Regions from separate parts of the Streptomyces sp. NPDC005551 genome, predicted to be linked through region 3. Evidence: riboswitches for the same ligand, from Rfam matches in the RefSeq annotation. Region 3 holds a riboswitch; each other region holds the start of a gene.
The links. Region 3 has a riboswitch for cyclic di-AMP ahead of ACFYP4_RS24585 (LysM peptidoglycan-binding domain-containing protein). Riboswitches for the same ligand answer to the same signal wherever they lie in the genome.

Region 1: linked by a shared signal. The riboswitch ahead of ACFYP4_RS17515 (C40 family peptidase) and the one ahead of ACFYP4_RS24585 (LysM peptidoglycan-binding domain-containing protein) in region 3 are both predicted to bind cyclic di-AMP.
Region 2: linked by a shared signal. The riboswitch ahead of ACFYP4_RS11870 (LysM peptidoglycan-binding domain-containing M23 family metallopeptidase) and the one ahead of ACFYP4_RS24585 (LysM peptidoglycan-binding domain-containing protein) in region 3 are both predicted to bind cyclic di-AMP.

The regions. Positions count from the first base shown of each region.
Region 1 is NZ_JBIAJE010000005.1:485,052-490,885, reverse strand. Features, by position in the region: gene ACFYP4_RS17535 (DUF397 domain-containing protein) at 1-190, opposite strand, end outside; gene ACFYP4_RS17530 (helix-turn-helix domain-containing protein) at 200-1,054, opposite strand; gene ACFYP4_RS17525 (ATP-binding protein) at 1,303-1,755, shown strand; gene ACFYP4_RS17520 (DUF6328 family protein) at 1,799-2,332, opposite strand; gene ACFYP4_RS17515 (C40 family peptidase) at 2,414-2,887, opposite strand; cyclic di-AMP (ydaO/yuaA leader) riboswitch at 2,891-3,087, opposite strand; gene ACFYP4_RS17510 (urease subunit gamma) at 3,785-4,087, shown strand; gene ACFYP4_RS17505 (urease subunit beta) at 4,103-4,414, shown strand; gene ACFYP4_RS17500 (urease subunit alpha) at 4,407-5,834, shown strand, end outside.
Region 2 is NZ_JBIAJE010000003.1:803,390-809,223, reverse strand. Features, by position in the region: gene ACFYP4_RS11885 (tyrosine-protein phosphatase) at 1-672, opposite strand, end outside; gene mscL (large conductance mechanosensitive channel protein MscL) at 924-1,415, shown strand; gene ACFYP4_RS11875 (phosphatase PAP2 family protein) at 1,579-2,085, shown strand; cyclic di-AMP (ydaO/yuaA leader) riboswitch at 2,593-2,748, shown strand; gene ACFYP4_RS11870 (LysM peptidoglycan-binding domain-containing M23 family metallopeptidase) at 2,753-3,607, shown strand; gene ACFYP4_RS11865 (SGNH/GDSL hydrolase family protein) at 3,878-4,663, shown strand; gene ACFYP4_RS11860 (TetR/AcrR family transcriptional regulator) at 4,727-5,326, opposite strand; gene ACFYP4_RS11855 (Glu/Leu/Phe/Val dehydrogenase dimerization domain-containing protein) at 5,505-5,834, opposite strand, start outside.
Region 3 is NZ_JBIAJE010000008.1:327,899-333,732, forward strand. Features, by position in the region: gene ACFYP4_RS24580 (CocE/NonD family hydrolase) at 1-1,721, shown strand, start outside; cyclic di-AMP (ydaO/yuaA leader) riboswitch at 2,106-2,265, shown strand; gene ACFYP4_RS24585 (LysM peptidoglycan-binding domain-containing protein) at 2,272-3,006, shown strand; gene ACFYP4_RS24590 (Cof-type HAD-IIB family hydrolase) at 3,081-3,959, opposite strand; gene fahA (fumarylacetoacetase) at 4,311-5,564, shown strand; gene recQ (DNA helicase RecQ) at 5,608-5,834, opposite strand, start outside.

The DNA.
Region 1 (5,834 bases), on a different contig from region 3:
CGGGGGCGAGGAGCAGGGCGGGTCCCGCGGTGTTCTTCGAGTCGCGGACGGCCACGAGCCCGGCCCACGGGCCCGGCCCCGGTCGCGCGGTCTCGACGCAGTTGTTCATTCCGGTGCTGCGGCTGCTGCGCAGCCACCGCACGCCGTGCAGGGACGTACTGGAACGTACGGACCGAGGCGGTGCCGACATGATGCCTCCTCACGCGCCGTCACGTATCGCGGCGATGTAGTCCACGGAGTCCCCGGGCGAAAGAGCGTGCGCCCGAAGGGTGTTGAAGGCCTCGGTGTAGGCCCGGAGGTCTTCTTTCCGTTCGAGGTGGAAGCTACTCGTCATGTGGTCAAGAACAACCACATCCAGATCAGATGTGTTCGGAAATGAGAAGATAACGAAAGGGCCGCTGATCCCGACGTGGGCTCCGGACGCGAACGGCAGGACCTGGAGCCGTACGTGCGGAAGGCGCGCCGCCACCAGGAGCCGTTCCAGCTGCCGTCGCATCACCGCGCGTCCGCCGACGGTCCGCCGCAGCACGGCCTCGTCCAGCACGGCGCTCAGTTCCAGGGGCGGATGCGAACGCAGCACGTCCTGCCGGGCCAGCCGCACCTCCACCAGCGCGTTCAGCTTGCCGTCCTCCAGGCCCTCCACGGCGGCCCGGGTGACGGCGCGGGCGTACTCCGGCGTCTGCAGCAGGCCCGGCACCACGCAGGTCTCCAGTGTGCGCATGGCACTCGCCTGCGACTCCAGGCTGATGAAGTCGCGGTACGCCGGAGGGAGCACGCCGCGGTAGGCGTGCCACCAGTGGCGCCCGTCGCCGTCGGAGCCGGCCAGGGCGACGAGCAGTTCGCGCAGTTCGGGGCTCTGGACGCCGTACGCGTCGAGGAGCCGCCGTACGTCGGGCGGCTTGGCGCCGCTGGTGCCGGTCTCGATCCGGCTGACCTTCGACTGGTGCCAGCCGACCAGCCGGGCCGCCTCGCCGCTGGTGAGCCCCGCCCGGCCGCGCAGGGCGCGCAGTTCGGCGCCGAGCTTGCGGCGCCGCACCGCTGGACCGTGTCGCATGGCCGCCTCCTTCCGCCCGGTGAGCGGCGTCCCCGGCGACGGTAGAGGATGCGCCCGGTGCCCGGCCGAACGGGCTCGTTCGCGTGGAGTTCACCGCATCGAGCGACAGATATATGCACATCCCGGTGGATCGCGCCCGCGACGGGTGCGGCGATGGCAGTCTGGCGCGAAGCACCGGTCCGGGACCGTACTCGAATCATCCGCTCCGTGTCGGACTACGGGTCCCGTGGGAAAGGGACGACGTCGCCATGGCAGATCACCAGGAAGCATCCGTCACTCTCCCGAGCGATCCCGCATCGGTCTGCGCGGCCCGGACCTACGTCATCGGTGTCCTCGCCGACTGGGGCCTGCCGAGTGGCACGGAGGCCGCCGAGACCGTACGCCTGATCGTGTCCGAGCTCGCCACCAACGCCGTCCAGCACACCCTCGGGCAGTCTCCGACCTTCACCGTGGACGTCGCGCTCGAGCGTGACGAACAGCTGCGCATCGGAGTCACCGACAGCCACCCGCGGTTCCCGAAGCGACTGCCCGCCGCCGTCCAGCAGGACAACGGCCGGGGACTGGTCATCATCCGCTGGCTGACCGCCGAGTGCGGCGGCAGGCTGAGCGTGCGGCCCACCCGCGAGGGCGGCAAGACGGTCGTGATCGAGCTGCCGTGGTCCCTCCCGGCCCGGCCGGTGACGCCGGGCCGGGAACCTTGACACCGCCACCCCGCAGCCGCGCCGCCGGGGGCCGTGGCGGCCCTCACGGGCGCCGGCCCGGACCTTCGTGCTCCCGGGTCCCCGAGGGAGCCCCTTTCGCCCGGAGGGCGCGCCGCACGAGCCGGGGCAGGACGCCCCACAGCGCCGCGCAGACGACCAGCGTGCCCGCCGCCGCGGCGATTCCGCCGCCCCTGCCCAGGGTCACGTCGACGACGAGCAGGACGGAGCCGGTGAACGCCAGCATCAGGACGCACAGCCCGGCCGTGGCCAGATGGGAGGAGACCCGCACGATGGTGGCCTTGGCGTTCTGCTGGAACAGCGACCGGTGCAGGGCCGCCGGGGCCACGAAGAGCGCGGCGGCCAGCACGGCGAGCAGCAGCGTGGTGACGTACGTGACGCGCTGCACCGTGTCGAGGGTCGGGAACCGCTGGGTGAACGCCAGGGTCAGCAGGAAGGCGAAGAGGATCTGCACGCCGGTCTGGACGACGCGCAGCTCCTGGAGCAGCTCGGCGAAGTTGCGGTCGGCGCGCTCCGGGGGCGTCTCGTTCCGCGCGGATCGAGGGTGTCGGTCGTCCATGGGCGGACGAGTATCCGTTTCCGGCCATGGTCACGCCCTCCGGGGGCGGCGGCGCCCGCCGCCGCCCCCGGAGGGAGCCGGTCAGCCGACCCGGCCGTACCAGACGCTCTTCGTCCAGATCTTCGTGAGCTTCACGACCTCCCCGGTCTTCGGGGAGTGCCAGATCCGTCCCTTCCCGGCGTAGATGCCGACGTGGTACACGTTCCGGCCCGAATGGAAGAACACGAGGTCTCCCGCCCTGCGGTGCGAGGCGGAGACGTGGTTGGTCTTGTTGTACTGCGCCGCGGCCGTACGAGGCAGCTTCTTGCCGGCCTTCTTGTACGAGTAGAGCGTGAGCCCGGAGCAGTCGAAGCGGCGCGGCCCCGTCGCGCCGTACTTGTACGGGGCACCTTTCTTGGAGGCCGCGATTTGAAGCGCCTTCGTCGCCGATGTGGCCGCGGCGGCGTCGGATGCGGCGCCGGGGACCACGAGGCTGCCGCCGACGGCGGCGATGGTGAGGGCCGAGGCCGTACCGGCCCGGGTCCACAGCGACGGGACACGATTGAGCGCAGTCATGCGCAACCCTTCGTCAGCCGCCTGTGAAGGATGACCTGTCGGATTCGGGCTGGCGAAGTAGCCCGGCCGCGATGTGCGGCTTCACCCCAAGGACCGCCCGGATCTCTCCGGCGGCCCGTCGTGCTGGGTCCTCCACTCCTGCCGATCCACTTCTGTCGACCGGTCATCCGGGCGGCGGCAGGACTCGGCGTCCGCCCGGATCGCCCCGCCGCTTCGGCGGGGGCTTGTCGTCGCAGGGATCTTCACTCATGGAAGTCCGAAAATCCGAACGGAATCGGAGATTTGTGGGGTTACTCACCACTCACCCGTTCGGGTGGACACCCCCTGTTTCGAACGGAAGTTGGGGGTGTCGACCAAGCCCGCACCTGCGGCGGAACGCTTCATTCCGCCCCGGCTCTCCACGCGTTGCGCAAGTTGAGGGGGTCTATGACCGGGGGTGCGTCTACGCCGTTGGGGGGTACGCCGTTTGGTGCGTTTGTGTCCCGGACCGGACGCCGCGCGAAGCCGGCGCCCGCCGGCCCCGGGCGACGGCGCGCCGGGTGTCCGCCGTCGGCGGCAAGGTGACGCGGGAGGCCCGTCGTTCGCCTCCGCGGATCCGTACGGTCCGCTCCACGGGCGGCGCGTGGACTTCGCTTCCGCCCCGTTGGTCCATCGGAGTGGGCGCGTGCGGTGCCCGACGGGCAGGGCCGGCCCAGCCGGGGGTCATGAGCGGATCAAGAGCTGGTTAACGTAGTTGAAACTCCGTCCAACTAGCCTGCCGATCCACGCCACCAGGGGTTTCCTTATCCGGATTGAGCCTGACCGCCCAATCTGCCTGTGTGTTACACCTATCCCGTCGCGGTGGCTGCGGCAACCGGACCCCGCACGGTCCGGGCGAGGACTGTGAGGTGGGACGCCGTGCAACTGACCCCGCACGAGCAAGAGAGGCTGCTGATCCACGTGGCCGCCGACGTGGCCGAGAAGCGCCGGGCCCGCGGGCTGAGACTGAACCACCCCGAGGCCGTCGCCCTCATCACCTCGCACCTCCTGGAAGGCGCCCGTGACGGCCGTACCGTCGCCGAGCTCATGGCCTCCGGGCGCAGGCTGCTCACCCGGGACGACGTCATGGAGGGCATCCCCGAGATGATCCACGACGTCCAGGTGGAGGCGACCTTCCCGGACGGCACCAAGCTCGTCACCGTCCACGACCCGATCGTCTGACGGGGGAGCGGCCCGATGATCCCCGGAGAGATCCTGTTCGCCGACGGGCCCGTCGCCTTCAACGAAGGCCGCGAGGTCACCCGGCTGACCGTCCTCAACTCCGCCGACCGCCCCGTCCAGGTCGGCTCCCACTACCACTTCGCCGAGGCCAACCCGGGTCTGGACTTCGACCGCGCCGCCGCCCGCGGCAGGCGGCTGAACGTGGCCGCGGGCACCGCCGTGCGCTTCGAGCCCGGTATCCCCGTCGACGTCGAACTCGTTCCGCTCGCCGGTGCCCGGGTGGTGCCCGGCCTGCGCGGTGAGACCGGAGGTGCCCTCGATGCCTGAGATCTCGCGTGCCGCGTACGCCGATCTGTTCGGGCCCACCACCGGCGACCGGATCCGGCTCGCCGACACCGATCTGCTCGTCGAGATCGAGGAGGACCGCTGCGGCGGTCCCGGCCGCGCCGGCGACGAGGCGGTGTTCGGCGGCGGCAAGGTCATCCGCGAGTCCATGGGCCAGGCGCGCGCCACGCGCGCGGACGGCACCCCGGACACGGTGATCACGGGAGCCGTGATCATCGACCACTGGGGCGTCGTCAAGGCCGACGTCGGCATCCGCGACGGCCGGATCACCGGCATCGGCAAGGCGGGCAACCCCGACACGATGGACGGCGTCCACCCGGACCTCGTCATCGGCCCCGAGACCGAGATCGTCGCGGGCAACGGGCGGATCCTCACGGCCGGCGCCATCGACGCGCACGTCCACTTCATCTGCCCGCAGATCGCCGACGAGGCGCTGGCGGCCGGTATCACCACGCTGGTCGGCGGCGGTACCGGACCGGCCGAGGGCTCCAAGGCGACCACCGTCACCCCCGGCCCCTGGCACCTGGCCCGGATGCTGGAGGCGATGGAGCGGTACCCGCTCAACATCGGCCTGCTCGGCAAGGGCAACACCGTCTCGCACGAGGCGATGCTGTCCCAGATCCGCGGCGGCGCCCTCGGACTGAAGCTGCACGAGGACTGGGGCTCCACCCCGGCCGTCATCGACGCCTCGCTCACCGTCGCCGAGCAGACCGGCGTCCAGATCGCCATCCACACGGACACCCTCAACGAGGCCGGGTTCGTGGGCGACACCCTCGCCGCCATCGCCGGCCGCACGATCCACGCGTACCACACCGAGGGTGCGGGCGGCGGTCACGCGCCGGACATCATGACCGTGGTCTCCGAGCCGCACGTGCTGCCCAGCTCCACCAACCCGACCCGGCCCTTCACCGTCAACACCGCCGAGGAACACCTCGACATGCTGATGGTCTGCCACCACCTCAACCCGTCCGTCCCCGAGGACCTGGCCTTCGCCGAGTCGCGGATCCGGCCGTCCACCATCGGCGCGGAGGACATCCTGCACGACCTGGGCGCCATCTCGATCATCTCCTCCGACTCGCAGGCGATGGGCCGGATCGGCGAGGTGGTCATGCGGACCTGGCAGACGGCGCACGTGATGAAGCGCAGGCGCGGGGCGCTGCCCGGCGACGGACGCGCGGACAACCGCCGGGTACGTCGCTATGTCGCCAAATACACGATCAACCCGGCCGTGGCGCAGGGACTCGCCCGCGAGATCGGCTCGGTGGAGACCGGCAAGCTCGCCGACCTCGTGCTGTGGGAGCCCGCCTTCTTCGGCGTCAAGCCGCACCTCGTCATCAAGGGCGGGCAGATCGCCTACGCGCAGATGGGCGACGCGAACGCCTCCATCCCGACCCCGCAGCCG
Region 2 (5,834 bases), on a different contig from region 3:
GGCGCGGGCGTCGAAGAGCGGGCCCAGCAGCTCCATGACCTCGGGGGAGTAGGCGGAGGCCGCGGAGCTGCTGCGGTGGACCTTGTACCGGCGGTGCGCGGCGTTCGACTCCAGGTAGTCGGCGAGGATCGCGTCGCGCTCGACACCCACGGCGAGGAGGGTCACGGCTATCGACAGGCCGGCGCGGTCCTTGCCCGCCGCGCAGTGCATCAGGGCGGGCACACTGTCCTCCGCCAGCGCGTGCAGCACGCGCGAGTGCTCGGCGGTGCGCTCCTTGATGATCATGCGGTAGGAGCCGATCATCCGGTCCGCCGCCTTGCCGTCGGCGAGGATCGCGCGCAGCTGCTCCAGATCGCCGTCGCGGACCATCTTCCAGAACTCGGCGCCGTCCGCCGGGTCGCTCAGCGGCAGATTCACGTTCCGCACGCCCGGCAGCTCGACGTCCGGTCCCTCCAGCTTCTGGTCCGCCGCGTTACGGAAGTCGAAGATCGTGTGCAGGCCGAGCGAGGCGAGGAACGCGGCGTCCTCCCCGGTCGCGTGCGCGAGGTGGCCGCTGCGGAACAACCGCCCGTGCCGCACTCGCCGACCGTCCGTGGTGGGCAGGCCGCCCACGTCACGGAAGTTGCGCACTCCGGCCAGCTGTGGCTCGGTCGACGGGATCTGCTGCGTCACGGGGGCTCCTCCCACTCGTCCGTCGGGGCTGCTCGGCGTAGCCCACCGATCGGATGCGCTCTTGACGATACGACATGGGTTCCTGGGGCAATGAGTTGTCCACAGGCGGCGTATGCCGGGCGGAGTACCGCGACGACGTGACCGAAGGTTGCCTGGGCCGAAGCCGGTAAGACGTCGCTCGTAGGGCGCCGGGCCGTGCGGGGACCGCCCGCGCCGGCGGGTGGTGACCCAGGCAGATGGAGGAGTGACAGGTGAAGGGCTTCCGCGGATTCATCCTGCGCGGCAATGTGGTCGACCTGGCGGTCGGCATCGTCATCGGTGCGGCGTTCACCGCCGTGGTGAACGGCTTCGTCCGGGCCTTCCTGACGCCGCTGGTCGGTCTGGCGTCGGGGACCACCGGTGACCTCAGCCGCAAGACCTTCACGGTGGGCGGGACCGAATTCCCGTACGGGGCGTTCATCAACGCCGCCATCAGCTTCCTGCTCGTCGCGACCGCCCTGTACTTCCTCGTGGTGCTGCCCGTGAACAAGCTGCACCAGCGTTTCGCGCCGAGCCACGACGTGCAGGCACCCAAGCGCGAGTGCCCCGAATGCCTCAGCCCCGTGCCCACGGAGGCCCGCCGCTGCGCCTCCTGCACCAGTCCGCTGCCGGCGCTCCCCGCCCAGGTGACGGCCCAGTCGGCTGCGGACGGCACCGTACCGGCGGCTGCGGACGGCACCGTACCGGCTCGTCAGGACCGGTGAGAGCGCCGGTCTGTCGGGCGGGGCGGCACGCAGGCTGCCCCGTCCAGGACGCTCGGTCCGAGCTGCCGCGCGGAAGCCGGGCCGACGCCTGTTACGACTCGTCCCGGGCGGGAAGTCGCAGCCCATGAACGCATGGGCTGACTTTCGTGAAAAGGATCATCGGTTGACGCGGCGGGTCGCCGGGTGGCAGTCGGACTGTGCGCGGCGCGTGCTGCCGGCGGTGGAGGACGCCGCCCAGCACACCAAGCTGTGGTGGGGTGCCGCCGCCGTCATGTCCCTGGCGGGCTGGAGAGGCCGTCGGGCCGCTGTCGCGGGACTGGCGAGCATGGCCGTGGCGGAGCTGGTGTCCAACGCCGTGCTCAAGCAGGTGTGCGAGCGGGAGCGGCCGCCGAAGGAATGGATCTCGCACGAGGACGTGCACGAGCGGCCCGACTCCTCCTCGTTCCCCTCCGGGCACACCGCCGCGGGCGTGGGGTTCACCGCCGCGGTGGCGGCGGTGTGGCCCCTGGCGGGCGCCGTGTGTGCGGTTCCGGCCGCGATGGTGGCCACCGAGCGGGTGCACACCGGCGCCCACTATCCGTCCGACGTCGCGGCCGGAGCGGTGATCGGCCTGGCCGCGGCAGCTCTGGTGCGCAAGAGCCCCCGGCTGGCGCTGCGTCTGCTGCGGTGAGCCCCGGGGAGCACCGCTCCCCACCGTGGCCGCCTCGGTGCGGGTGGCCGTCCGACCCCTCGGCGGGCCGCGTCTCCATGAGCGGCCCGCCGTCGCCGTTCGTTTTGTCCCGTCAGCCGTCAGCCGTCAGCCGTCAGCCGTCAGCCGTCAGGCGCCGACCACCGGACACCCTGCGGCAGATGTCCTTCAACGTGCCGTCTGAACCTTCTGTCCCATTTAGAGGCATGAGTCCCAACTGGTGCATCAGCAAGGCCTCCTGGCGGAGTGGCGCGTGAGCAGCGTCATACCGGTGACAATGCGTCGTCAGCCCGGTTTCTCAAGTCTTCGGGATTACCAAGCGATTGCGGACCCGGAAAGATCACTCGTCGACGGACAGTGACCGGCAATCCGGACATCGATCAAGAAATGGGTGCGCACAGAAAACCCACAAGGTTGTCGACGCCCTCTCATGTCGCCTACGTTCACCCTCACTCCGGACGGACGCCCAATCCTGCCGCCGCCCGGAATCCCGCACACTCACCCGTCCACGGCAGGAGCGGGGGACCCACAGGTACGACGCCTGTTCCGGTCTCCGGACAGGCTAGGGGTTGAGCCGCGCGCAACGCGGCCGGGCATCTCCAGCTCGCACCCGACAGCTGACCTCGCAGGCGCCGGAGAGGAATGCACCATGCCCGCGAAGGGTAAGCACCGCCGTCCCAAGTCCCTGCGCCTCACCCGCTCGATAGCCGTCGTCGGCACCGGTGGCGCCGCACTCGCCCTGCCCCTGATGGGAGCCGCGGGCGCCCAGGCCGCGACTCCCGCGGCCGCCGTCTCCGCCGCTCCGGAGAAGGCCGCCGCCGCGCCGGCCGCCGCCCAGAAGGTCGCGACGAAGACCTACGCGGTCAAGGCAGGCGACTCCCTCGCGAAGATCGCCGACACGCAGCACGTCGCCGGCGGCTGGAAGAAGCTCTACCAGGACAACCGCGCGGTCATCGGGGGCGATCCGGCACTGATCCACCCGGGTCTGAAGCTGACGCTCGGCGGCAAGGCCGCGTCCCCCGCCGCCCCGTCGTCCGGCAAGACCACCCAGACGACGAAGACGAAGGCCGCTCCGGCCGCGGCCACCAGCAGCTCCGGCTACACCATGCCGGTCGCGGGCGCCACCGTCGGCACCGCCTACAAGACCGCGGGCAGCATGTGGTCCAGCGGCTACCACACCGGTGTCGACTTCGTGGTCCCGACCGGCACCTCCCTCAAGGCCGTCGGACCCGGCACCGTCGTCTCGGCCGGCTGGGGCGGCGCGTACGGCAACCAGGTCGTCATCCGGCACACCGACGGCCTGTACTCCCAGTACGCCCACCTGTCCTCGCTGTCGGTCTCAGCCGGGCAGACCGTGACCGGCGGCCAGCAGATAGGCCTGTCCGGCGCGACCGGCAACGTCACCGGACCGCACCTGCACTTCGAGATCCGCACCACCCCGGACTACGGCTCGGACGTGGACCCCATCGCGTACCTGCGCGCCCACGGCGTCTCCGTCGGCTGACGCCCGCACACGCCGCCGAAGGCCGGACCCCGATCCCCGGGGTCCGGCCTTCGGCGCGCACGGCGCCGGCGACGAGGTGTGCGGAGCCCGCGCTTCCGGGCGTTGAGGCTCGTCAACCGCCCCTGCGCACCGCCTTATTCCGAGGTTGACCAACACTTGACGAGTGGCTTATCTCACCAGCCGTCAACCCCTTCCTACGGTCGCGTAGCTCACATCGGAGGGGAATCATGGGCCGATGTGGCAGACGATTCGAAGAGTGACAACAGATCAGTGATCGGGTCGTACGTGGCGGTGGGGGACAGCTTCACCGAAGGCGTCGGCGATCCCGGTCCGGACGGGGCCTTCGTCGGCTGGGCCGACCGGTTCGCGGTACTGCTCGCCGACCGGCGTCCCGAGGGCGACTTCGGCTACACCAACCTCGCCGTACGCGGGAAACTGCTCGACCAGATCGTCGAGGGCCAGCTCCGGCAGGCCAAGGAACTGGCGCCGGACCTCGTCTCGTTCTGCGCGGGCGGCAACGACATCCTCCGGCCGGGCACCGACCCCGACGAGGTCGCCGAGCGCTTCGAGCGCGCGGTCGCCGACCTCGCCTCGGCCGTCGGCACCGTCATGGTCACCACCGGGTTCGACACCCGCACCATGCCCGTGCTCAGGCATCTGCGCGGCAAGATCGCCACGTACAACGGGCATGTGCGGGCCATCGCCGACCGTTACGGCTGCCCGGTGCTGGACCTGTGGTCGCTCAAGACCATCCAGGACCGGCGCGCCTGGGACGGCGACCGCCTCCACCTGTCGCCCGAGGGACACACCCGGGTCGCCCTGCGGGCCGGCCAGGTCCTCGGCCTGGAGGTCCCGGCGGACCCGGACCAGCCGTGGCCCCCGCTGCCGCCGCGCGGCACCTTCGAGGTGCGCCGCGACAACATCCAGTGGGCGCGCGAGTACCTGGTGCCCTGGATCGGCCGCCGACTGCGCGGCCAGTCCTCCGGGGACCACGTGGCGGCCAAGGGCAGCCTGTCACCGGACGACATCAAGCTGCGGATCGCACCGGCGGTGTGAGGAACCGGGCAGAGGCCCCCGCCGCGCGGGCGGTGCGCCCGGTACGGCGGGTCAGCCGGCGGCTCAGCCGGGCGGTGACGTCAACGCCTCGCGATCCAGGCCCAGTTCGCGGGCGAGGGCCTCGTCCACCCATGCCCGGGTGCGCGCCCGCGACACGGCGCCGGGGTAGGCCGTCATCTGCACGGCGAGACCGTCCAGCAGGGCCGTGAGCCGCAGGGCCGCGTCCATGGCATCCGGGCAGCGGAACTCGCCCGCGGCCACGCCCTCCGCGATCACCTCGGCGAGCGCGGCCTTCCACTGCCGGTCGAGGTGCTGAGTGACCTCGCGCAGCCCCGGCTCGCGCAGGGCCACCGCCCAGCCCTCGATCCACAGCCGCCAGCCCTTGGCCTGGCCGGTCGGCGCGTACCAGCGGACGGCCGCCCGCAGCCGCCGAAGCGCCGACGTGCGCCGGCCCAGCAGCTTGCGGAGCCGGGCGAGGTCGTCCTCGGCGGCGAACGCGAACGCCTCGGCGACCAGTTTCTCCTTGGTCGAGAAGTGGTAGAGCACCAGCGCGTTGCTCACCCCGAGCGCCGCGGCCACGTCCGCGATGCGCACGGCCGCGACACCGCGCGCCTCGATCTGTCCGATGGCGGCCCGCAGCATCTCCTCGCGCCGCTGGACCACACTCAACCGCACTCTCGCCACGCGGCAACCCTAATCCGTCGCGCGGCGCACCCCGGACGCCGGCCCGGCCTCACCGTGAACGCGTGAGCTGCGCCGACACCGACACCGACGCCGCTGACGCCGACACCGGCCCTGCTCGGGCTGGACGCGTGCTCCGCTCCGTCACGGAGCCGGACCGTCACCGGTACCAGCCGAACCGTTCCGCGATCACCGGCAGCCGGTCGGCGGCCACGGCGTGGGCCGCCGCCCGGGGAGTCGTGCCGTCGGCCTCCGCACGCGCCAGCACGTGGCCGATCAGGACGCGCATCGCGCGACGGAGGTACGCGAACGCCTCGTCCGCGTCGGGACCGACGTCACCGAACAGCGTCCACCACCACCAGGCGTTGGTACCTGAGTTGACCACCACGTCTGGCAGGACCGTGATCCCGCGTGCGGCGAGCAGGTCCTCCGCCCCCGGCAGGACGGGCATGTTGGCGGCCTCCACGATCCAACGGGCCGTGATCCCGGC
Region 3 (5,834 bases):
TCCACTGGCTCGCGGCCCAGCCGTGGTGCAGCGGGCGGGTCGGCATGTTCGGCCTCTCCCGGGGCGGCTTCGGCTCCCTCCAGGTCGCGGCCCTCGCGCCCGAGCCGCTCAGGGCCGTGGTCGCGGTCTGCTCGACGGACGACGGCTACGACAACGACCGGCACTACCTGGGTGGTTCCGTCCTGGCCTGCGACCTGCACGGCCGGGCTGCGGCCATGCTCGCCTTCGCCTCCCGGCCGCCGGACCCGCGCTACGTCGGTCAGGTGATGTGGCGCGACATGTGGGTGAGACGGCTGGAGGCCGTGAGCCCCTCCGTCCACACCTGGCTGGAGCACCAGACGCGGGACGCCTACTGGCGGCGCGGCAGCGTGCGCGAGGACTACGGGTCGGTCAGGGCCGCGGTGCTCGCGGTCGGCGGCTGGCACGACCCGTACCGGGACACCGTCCTGCGCCTGGTCGAACACCTTCCGGCGAACCGCGTGCGCGGGCTGATCGGCCCCTGGTCGCACCAGTACCCCGACCGGGGGCTGCCGCCCGGCCCGGCGATCGGCTTCCTCCAGGAGACGCTGCGCTGGTGGGACCACTGGCTGAAACCCCGCCCCGACGGGGGTGCCACCCCGGCCGGTGGCGGCACCGGTGTCCTGTCCGAACCGCTCCTGCGCGCGTACATCAGCGACTCGCACGTCCCGGCCACGGTGTATCCGGCCCTGCCCGGCCGTTGGGTCGGGGAGGACGCCTGGCCCTCGCCGTCGGTGACACCGGTGTCGTACGCGCTGCGGGGCGTGCCCGTGCCGGTGCGCTCTCCGCTGCACACCGGGCTGGACGCCGGCCGCTTCCTGCCCCTCGGCAACGACGCCGACCTGCCGCCGGACCAGCGGGACGAGGACGCGAAGTCGGCGTGCTTCGAGTTCGAGGTGCGGGAGGAGACCTGGGTGCTGGGGCGGCCGGGGGTCCGTCTGCGGCTGACCTCGCCGGTGCCGCGCGGGCAGGTGATCGCGCGGCTCTGCGACGTGTTCCCGGACGGGGCGTCGACGCTCGTCACGCGCGGCGTGCTGAACCTCTCCGCCCGCGAGGGCACGGACCGGGCGGTGGAGTGGCCGCCCGGCGCGACCCGGGACGTGACGTTCGAGCTGAGCGCCATCGGTCACGCCTTCCCGCCGGGGCACCGCATCCGGCTCGCGGTCTCCTCGGCGTACTGGCCCTGGGTCTGGCCGCAGCCGGGCTCGGACGCCGGCTTCACGCTGCACCCGGACGGCAGTTCGCTCGAACTGCCCGTACGCGCCCGGGAGTCGGACCCCTCGATCACTTTCGAGGAGCCGGAGGAGTCGGAGCCGCTGGGCGCCGTCGTACCGGCGACTCTGGACGAACCCCGCCCGCAACGGCTGGTCGTGCGCGATGTCGCCGCGGGCACCTGGCGACTGGAGGTGGACCCCGGCCTCGGCGGCACCCGTGTGTACCCCGACGGCCTCGAGGTCACGGAGGACGCCCTGGAGACGTACACGACCGGCCAGCGGGATCCCCTGTCCGCCCGCACCCGCTCGGACTGGTCGATCCGCTTCCACCGGCCGGACACCTCCTGGGACGCACGCGTGGAGACCCACTCCCAAATCACCTGTGAGGCGGGTGAGTTCTTCACCTCGGACGAGGTGATCTGCCGGGACGGGGACGAGGTCGTCTTCCACCGGACGTGGGAGAGGCGCATCCCGCGCACGGCGGGCTGAGGCCTGTCCGAGCCTCCCGGCGGGAGTCGGCCCGGCCCGGAGCGGGCCGCCCGGCGGGCCGCCCGCTCCCGGCGGCCCGCCCGGTCACCGCGCCACCTGGCCGCCAGTAATGCCCGAGTTGCCTGCTTTAAATCCCCTTTCATGGCGCTTGTTGGCGTGAAATGGGTCACGCTCAAATCGATCTTTTGGCCGGCCCTGCCGGACAAGTCTCCCTTTGCTAAAGGCAAGTTGAGTTTCACGTTCCGGTCTAATCGGACCATTTCCCCCCTGGTCAGAGGTAGATCAAATGCCGTGTCAGGGGAAATCGGGCCTTGTTTCGGACATGTGCTCTCGCATACGTTCACGTCGATCCGAGCGGACCCGCCTAATCCTGCCGCCGCTCGGTGACCCCACCCACCCACGCACGGCAGGAGCGGGGGACCCAGGTAAGCCGCCGGTCCGGATCACCGGAACGGCTCGGGGTTAAGTCGCATGTCACCGTGCGGCCGGGCACCTCCCAGCCCGAACCCGACAGCTCACCTCGCAGGCATCGGAGAGGAAGAGTTTCGCCATGGCCGTTCGAGGCAAGCACCGTCGTCCCGGAAACAACGCACTCACCCGCGGGCTCATCGCCGCCGGAACGGGCGGAGCCGCACTCGCGCTCCCCCTCGTCGGCGCCACCGTCGCGCAGGCGGCGCAGCCGACGCAGGCCGTCCGGTCCGTACCGGCCGCGGTCCCGCAGGTCCAGCTCGTCACCTACAAGGTGGCCCTGGGCGACACCCTGGCCAAGATCGCGCGTGAGCACACCGAGAACAGCGACTGGAAGAAGCTGTACGAGGCCAACCGCGCGGTCATCGGCAGCGACCCGTCGCTGATCCGCCCGGGCCTGAAGCTGACGGTCGGCACGAAGACCGTCAAGGGCGCCACGACCGGCACCACCACGGCCGCCAAGTCCGCCGTCACCCCCGCGTCCGCGAAGACGTACGCCAACAACCTGGACGGCTGGATCAAGGAAGCCCTGGACATCATGTCCCAGAAGGGCATCCCGGGCAGCTACGACGGCATCTACCGCAACATCATGCGCGAGTCGTCGGGCAACCCGCAGGCCATCAACAACTGGGACTCCAACGCGGTGGCCGGCACCCCGTCCAAGGGTCTCCTCCAGGTCATCGACCCGACCTTCGCCGCGTACCACGTGGACGGCACCTCGATGGACCCGTACGACCCCGTCGCGAACATCACGGCGGCCTGCAACTACGCGGCCGACAAGTACGGTTCGATCGACAACGTCTTCGGCGCGTACTGATCACCGCTCGGGGCCCCGCGCACTGAGTCCTCGTACGGGGCCCCTGCGTACTGATTACCGCGCGGGGCCCCCGCCTACCGGGCCCCGCGCAGGACCGCGCCGGGCGCTCCCCGCCCGACGGCGTCCGCCCTTCCCCGGTCCCCAGGGCCGGGGAACAGCCGTTCCAGGACGACCGCGATGCCGTCCTCCTCGTTCGAGAGGGTGATCTCGTCGGCCACCGCCCTGAGTTCGGGATGGGCGTTGGCCATGGCGACGCCGTGGGCGGCCCAGTCGAACATGGGTATGTCGTTCGGCATGTCGCCGAAGGCGATCGTGGCCGACGCCGGCAGACCGAGGTGCCCGGCGGCGAGCGCGAGGCCCGTCGCCTTGGTCACGCCGCATGGCTGGAGTTCGACGGTGCCGGGTCCCGACATGGTGACGGTCGCCAGGGAACCGACCGTCGCCCTGGCCGCCGACGCCAACTCGTCGTCGGACAGGAAGGGATGACGGAGCAGTACCTTGCTGATCGGTTCCGCCCAGAGGTCGTCGCGCCGCAGCACCCGTACCGCGGGCAGCGTCGGGTGCGGCATGAGGTAGCCCGGTTCGATGAGCGTGAGCCCGTCCACCCCGTCCTGGTCCACGGCGGCGAAGACCTGCCCGACCTCGGCCTCGATCTTGCCGAGCGCGGTCTCGGCCAGCTCCCGGTCGAGGGTCACCGACCACAGCAGACGGCCGGACCCGGCGTCGTAGAGCTGCGCGCCCTGGCCGCACACCGCGAGCCCTGTGCCGCCGAGTTCGTCGAGCAGCGGGCGCACCCTCGGCGCCGGGCGTCCGGTCACCACGAGATGCCGGCCGCCCGCCTCGGCCACCCTGGCCAACGCGGCACGCGACCGGTCGGAGAGCGTGTCGTCGCCGCGGAGCAGCGTTCCGTCCAGGTCAGTGGCGATGAGTGAATATGCAGTCGGAGCGGCCATGATCCGAAGAATACGGATCCCGCGCCCCAACGGCCCGGCGGGAACCGGACGACGTCCGGTATCCCGGCAGCAACGCCGGTCCCCGCACGGGATCACACGCCGCGCATCACCGGGTCCGTACGAAGCGGCCGCTGCGGGTGCCTTCGGCGCAGGGGGCAGCCGCCCCTGCCCGGCACGGCCCGACCCGACATTGTGAACTCTTCGGACGCGGTGCGCGGTCCGTCACGGGACCTGCCTCCGCTCGCCTCTGCCACGTAACGTGTGCCGCGACCACCTGGAACGCGTAGAACACCTGGATCGACGCGTGACACACATGGATCACCGGCGAGCACGAAAGCGAGGCAGCACCCGATGCCCCCCTTCGACGTCCCCGAGGGCGACCCCTTCGGTCCGCACAATCTTCCGTACGGCGTGTTCTCCCCAGCGGGTTCCGGCGGCTCCGCGGAGGGCTCTAGCCGTGCTCCGTCCTCCGGCGCGCGACGGGTGGGCGTCCGGCTCGGCGACCGCGTGCTCGACGCGGGCGCCGCGGCACGGGCGCTCGGCTCCCCCTACGAGACCCTGCTCGCGCGGCCGACCCTCAACCCCCTGCTCGCCGCGGGCCGCACCGCCTGGTCGGACGTGCGGCGCGCGCTCACCGCGTGGGTGACGGTCCCGGCGCACCGGGAGACGATCGAGCCGCTGCTGTACCCGCTGTCCGAGGTGACCCTGCACCTGCCCTTCGAGGTGGCGGACTACGTCGACTTCTACGCCTCCGAGAACCACGCCCGCAACGTCGGACAGATCTTCCGCCCGGACGCGGAGGACTCCCTCACCCCCAACTGGAAGCACCTCCCGATCGGTTATCACGGGCGGTCAGGCACGGTCGTCGTGTCGGGGACCGACGTGATCCGTCCGTCGGGCCAGCGCAAGGCACCCGCGGACGCCGCGCCGGTCTTCGGCCCGTCCGTCCGCCTGGACATCGAGGCGGAGGTCGGCTTCGTCGTCGGCGCGCCCTCCGCCCCGGGCGCCTCCGTCCCCCTGTCGGCGTTCCGCGACCACGTCTTCGGCCTCTGCCTCCTCAACGACTGGTCGGCGCGCGACATCCAGGCCTGGGAGTACGTCCCGCTCGGCCCCTTCCTCGGCAAGTCGTTCGCCACCTCGGTGTCGGCGTGGATCACTCCGCTCGACGCGCTGGAGGAGGCGCGGGTGGCGCCGCCGGAGCGCACGCACCCGCTGCTGCCCTACCTGGACGACGCCTCGGAGGACCCCGGCGGCTACGACCTGCGGATCTCCGTCGCGATCAACGGCCATCCGGTCTCCGAGCCGCCGTTCTCCAGCATGTACTGGACGGCGGCGCAGCAACTGACGCACATGACGGTCAACGGGGCGTCCCTGCGGACCGGCGACCTGTACGGCTCCGGGACGGTGAGCGGTCCCACGGAACGCGAGCGCGGTTCCCTGCTGGAGCTGACCTGGAACGGCCGCGACGCCCTCGAACTCCCCGACGGCACCCGGACGTTCCTGGAGGACGGCGACGAGGTGACCCTCACGGCCTGGGCGCCGGGGCCGGGCGGGACCCGGGTGGGCCTCGGCGAGGTGACCGGCAGGGTCGTACCGAAGAACTGACCTCGGCCGGTCGGCGGGGCGTGTCCTGCCCCGCCCGCCGCCGTCACATCCAGTCCTCCGGCTCCGGCTCCGGCTCCGGCTCCTCGTCCATCTCGGGCCAGTCCGGGTCGGGGGCGCCGACGGAACCGGAGCGCCGGCCGGAGTCCAGGCTCGGTGCGGAACCGGTGCTCCGGCCGGGTTCCGAACCGGAGTCCGGGCCGGGAGTGGCAGCGGCGGCCGTCGCACCAGGGCCGGGTTCGGCGGCCGGAGCGTCCACGGACGCGAGCGCCG